Regions from separate parts of the Bradyrhizobium sp. DN3 genome, predicted to be linked through region 1. Evidence: riboswitches for the same ligand, from Rfam matches in the RefSeq annotation. Region 1 holds a riboswitch; the other holds the start of a gene.

What was found. Region 1 has a riboswitch for S-adenosylmethionine ahead of AAE027_RS39300 (O-succinylhomoserine sulfhydrylase). Riboswitches for the same ligand answer to the same signal wherever they lie in the genome.
Region 2: linked by a shared signal. The riboswitch ahead of metX (homoserine O-acetyltransferase MetX) and the one ahead of AAE027_RS39300 (O-succinylhomoserine sulfhydrylase) in region 1 are both predicted to bind S-adenosylmethionine.

What each region holds. Positions count from the first base shown of each region.
Region 1 covers NZ_JAULLN010000068.1:406-2,604, reverse strand. Annotated here, with positions in the region: gene AAE027_RS39305 (2'-deoxycytidine 5'-triphosphate deaminase) at 1-1,099, opposite strand, end outside; SAM riboswitch at 1,209-1,288, shown strand; gene AAE027_RS39300 (O-succinylhomoserine sulfhydrylase) at 1,362-2,199, shown strand, end outside.
Region 2 covers NZ_JAULLN010000022.1:57,171-59,369, forward strand. Annotated here, with positions in the region: gene AAE027_RS28555 (chorismate mutase) at 1-808, opposite strand, end outside; SAM riboswitch at 991-1,070, shown strand; gene metX (homoserine O-acetyltransferase MetX) at 1,162-2,199, shown strand, end outside.

The sequences.
Region 1 (2,199 bases):
GAAAATGCTTCGATAGTTTGAGGCCCTGCGCCTGGTAGTTGGAGCCGATGCGCTGGCCGTACATCGCATCGGGGCGGGCCAGCATCTTCTCGTAGACGAGGCGGCCGACGATCTGGCCGTGTTCGAGAATGAAGGGTACTTCGCGCGAGCGCACCTCCAGCACGGCGCGCGCGCCTTGCCCGCCCGCACCGGCATAGCCGAAGCCGGGATCGAAAAATCCGGCATAGTGCACGCGGAATTCGCCGACCAAGGGATCGAACGGCACCATCTCGGCGGCGTAGTCGGGCGGGACCTGCACAGCTTCCTTGGAGGCGAGGATGTAGAACTCGCCGGGATCGAGGATCAGGCTGCCGTCGGGGCGGGCCGAGATCGGCTCCCAGAAATCCTCTACCGCATAGCCGGAGCGGCGGTCGACGTCGACGACGCCGGTGTGGCGCTTGGCGCGATAACCGACGAAGCCATTCGCTTTCTCACCCGACAGGTCGACAGAGACGGCAACGCCGCCGGAGAGATCGGCATCGTCGATGTCGACCAGGCGCTCGGCGGCATGCAGCGCATCGAGCTCGTCGGCATTGAGGATGGCGTCGCCGGTGCGGAAGCGCACCTGCGACAGGCGTGAGCCCTCGCGCACCAGCACCGGAAACGTCTTCGGGCTGATCTCGGCATAGAGCGGGCCATGATAGCCGGCGCCGATCATGTCGAAGCGGCGGGTACCATCGGCGATCACGCGGGTGAAGACGTCGAGCCGGCCGGTCGAGCTCTTGGGGTTCGCGGCCGCGACGATCTCCGGCGGCAGCGCGAGGCTTTCCAGCAGCGGCACGATGTAGACGCAATTGGTCTCGAGCACCGCGCCGTCGGCCAGGCTGAACTCGTGCAGCTTCAATTCGTCGATGCGTTCGGCGACGGTGGCGCCGGGACCGGGCAGGAAGCTGGCACGGACGCGATAGGCGATGTCGCCGAGGCGCAAATCGAGGCTTGCCGGCTGGATCTGGCTTTCGACGAAGTCGTACGCGGGCAGGATGAGCCCCGCCTCCGCCATCGCCGCGATCATGCGGTCGGGCAGGATACCATTGGCGTCGGCAGCGACCGTGAACGTCAACCGGGGATCCTCAGCAAGGGGCAACGCATCCCGATATACGGGAAATACTAGCCTTTTACGGCTATCCGATGGACGCCTTGACGGAAAGGGCATTGCGGAATATGAGCATCACTTATCCCGTGGTGATTTGAGCCGGCCGGCTTGCAGCCACGTTAAATAAGTCGCTAAACAGGCCGGGGACCTCTGTGATCCCGGCCCGTGGAGATATCCAGGCCGGTTTTTTTGTGACCGTTCTCGCTCGACGGTCATGTCGGAGGGTCCTATGTCGAAGTCGCCTGCCACCTACCGTCCCGAAACCCGCCTGGTCCATTCCGGGACCCTGCGCTCGCAATATGGCGAGACCTCGGAGGCGCTGTTCCTGACGCAAGGGTACGTCTACAACAGCGCCGAGGAGTGCGAGGCGCGGTTCAAGGGCGAGGACCCGGGCTTCATCTATTCGCGCTACTCCAATCCGACCATCGCGATGTTCGAGCGCCGCATGATCGAGCTCGAAGGCGCCGAGGCGGCCCGCTCGGCGGCCACCGGCATGGCGGCGGTGACGACCGCGATCCTGGCGCCGCTGAAGGCGGGCGACCATGTGGTCGCTTCGCGGGCGCTGTTCGGCTCGTGCCTCTATGTGGTGCAGGATTTGCTGCCGCGCTACGGCATCGAGACCACGCTGGTCGACGGGCTCGATCTCGGCCAGTGGCAGCGGGCGCTCAAGCCCAACACCAAGACGTTCTTCCTGGAGAGCCCGACCAATCCGACGCTCGATGTGCTCGACATCCCCGGCATCGCCGAGATCGCGCACAGGGGCGGTGCGCGGCTCGTCGTCGACAACGTGTTCGCAACGCCGATCTGGCAGAGCCCGCTCGCGCTCGGGGCCGATGTCGTGGTCTATTCGGCGACCAAGCACATCGACGGCCAGGGCCGCTGTCTGGGCGGCATCATCCTGTCCTCGGAAGCCTTCATCGCCGAGCACATCCACAATTTCATGCGCCAGACCGGCCCGTCGATCTCGCCGTTCAACGCCTGGGTCCTGCTCAAGGGCCTTGAGACATTGGGCGTTCGCGTGCGCGCGCAGACCGATACCGCGGCGCGCATTGCCGAGGTGCTGGCCA
Region 2 (2,199 bases), on a different contig from region 1:
CGTGGCTGCCGACGAGGGCCGTGGAGCGCACCGAGGCCCCCGCCTCGATCAGGGCAGCCTTGATTTTGTCGATGCTGGTCGCGCTCGTGACCGAGACCAGCAATGCCGCGCCGTCGAAGGCGGTATCGGGCACTGCCACGATCTCGGCAAGCGGCGACAGCGCGCGCGCGACCTCGGCGTTCCACCCGGAGACGCGCACGCTGAAGGTCTCGACCTCCGTCACCAGGGCGCTGTCGGCGACGCGCGAGATCGCGAACACCGGCAGTGCGGCCGGATGGTCGGCGCGCTCGACGAACGGCATCCGCGCGATGATCTTGGGCGCGCCGTCGGCTTCCAGCTCCAGCCACCACGGCGTGCGGCTCGAGGTCGCCGAAACGAGCGCCAGGTCGCCCTTGGATTTCGCCACCGCCTCCACCGCGGCCTGCGCGCTGAAATGGGCGACGTAAGGCACGGTGAAGCCGAAATGAAAGCGCGCGGAATCTCGCATGGCCGGCTCGCTCACCGAGATGTCGGCATGCACGGAGAAAGGCGCCTGCACATAGGTGAAGGTCGAGATGATGACGCGCCAGATGCTCTCGACCGTGTCGAGCGGCAGGATGCCGCGATGGCGCTGCACGAGGTCACGCATCATGGCGGCCTCACGCGCCGGGCGGAACGCCGAGCCGACTTCCTGGGTCTGCTTCACCTGGATTAGACGGTCGATGATGTCGCCGCGCTGCATCAGGAGGCGATGCATGCCCTCGTCGATCGCGTCGATCTCCTTGCGCAATTCCTGAAGCGATGGTGGCGCGGGCGGACGTTGGGACATGACTGACAAAGAGCTGTTGAGAGGTGCCGATCCGCAAAAGCGGTCAGCTGCGGTCTATCCTGATTAGGCAGGATAGGCAGCGAAAGCAAAGAGAAATGACGGCCTTTTCGATCGACCGCTCGGAGGCAAATCCGGTTGATCCGGGCCGCGACTTGACGAAAACCGCCCCAGACGGTAGTTTTTGCCTGTTCCGTGGTCATTTGAGCCGGCCGGCTTGCAGCCACGTTAAAAAACTCGCTAAACAGGCCGGGGACGCTTCCGATCCCGGCCGAACCTATCGTTCAGGCCGGGTTTTTCATGGCCTGATGTCACTGCGGTCTGAAGTCCGATCGCAAACGAGGTCGATGGTCAAAATGGGTAGCGTCAAGTCGATACCGAGTCCTGCGATCAGCACCGATGATCGGTCGCACGAGGTCGATCATCCGAGTTCGCAGGTTATGTATTTCGGCGCCGATCAACCGCTACGGCTCGATTGCGGCATCGATCTGTCGCCGTTCCAGATCGCCTACCAGACCTATGGCGAATTGAACGCCGATCGCTCCAACGCCGTTCTGATCTGCCATGCGCTGACCGGCGACCAGCATGTCGCCAATGTGCATCCCGTCACCGGCAAGCCCGGCTGGTGGGAGACGCTGGTCGGCCCCGGTCGACCCATTGATCCCAAGCACTACTTCATCATCTGCTCCAACGTGATCGGCGGCTGCATGGGCTCGACCGGGCCGGCATCGATCAATCCCGCCACGGGCAAGGTCTGGGGCCTCGATTTCCCTGTCATCACCATTCCCGACATGGTGCGCGCGCAGGCGATGCTGATCGACCGGCTCGGCATCGACACGCTGTTCGCGGTCGTGGGCGGGTCGATGGGTGGCATGCAGGTGCTGCAATGGACCGCGGCCTATCCTGCTCGCGTGTACTCCGCACTGGCGATTGCTTGCTCGACGCGGCACTCGGCGCAGAACATCGCGTTCCACGAGCTCGGCCGCCAGGCCGTGATGGCCGATCCCGACTGGCACAATGGCGGCTATGCCGACCGCGGCATCCATCCGCATCGCGGCCTCGCGGTGGCACGCATGGCGGCGCACATCACCTATCTCTCCGACGCCGCGCTGCATCGCAAGTTCGGCCGCCGCATGCAGGACCGTGAGCTGCCGACCTTCTCGTTCGATGCCGACTTCCAGGTCGAGTCCTATCTGCGCTACCAGGGCTCGTCCTTTGTCGAGCGCTTCGACGCCAACTCGTATCTGTATCTGACACGCGCGATGGATTATTTCGACATCGCCGCCGATCATGGCGGCGTGCTGGCGAAGGCGTTCGCCGGCATCAAGACCCGCTTCTGCGTGGTCTCCTTCACCAGCGACTGGCTGTTCCCGACCTCGGAATCGCGCGCGCTG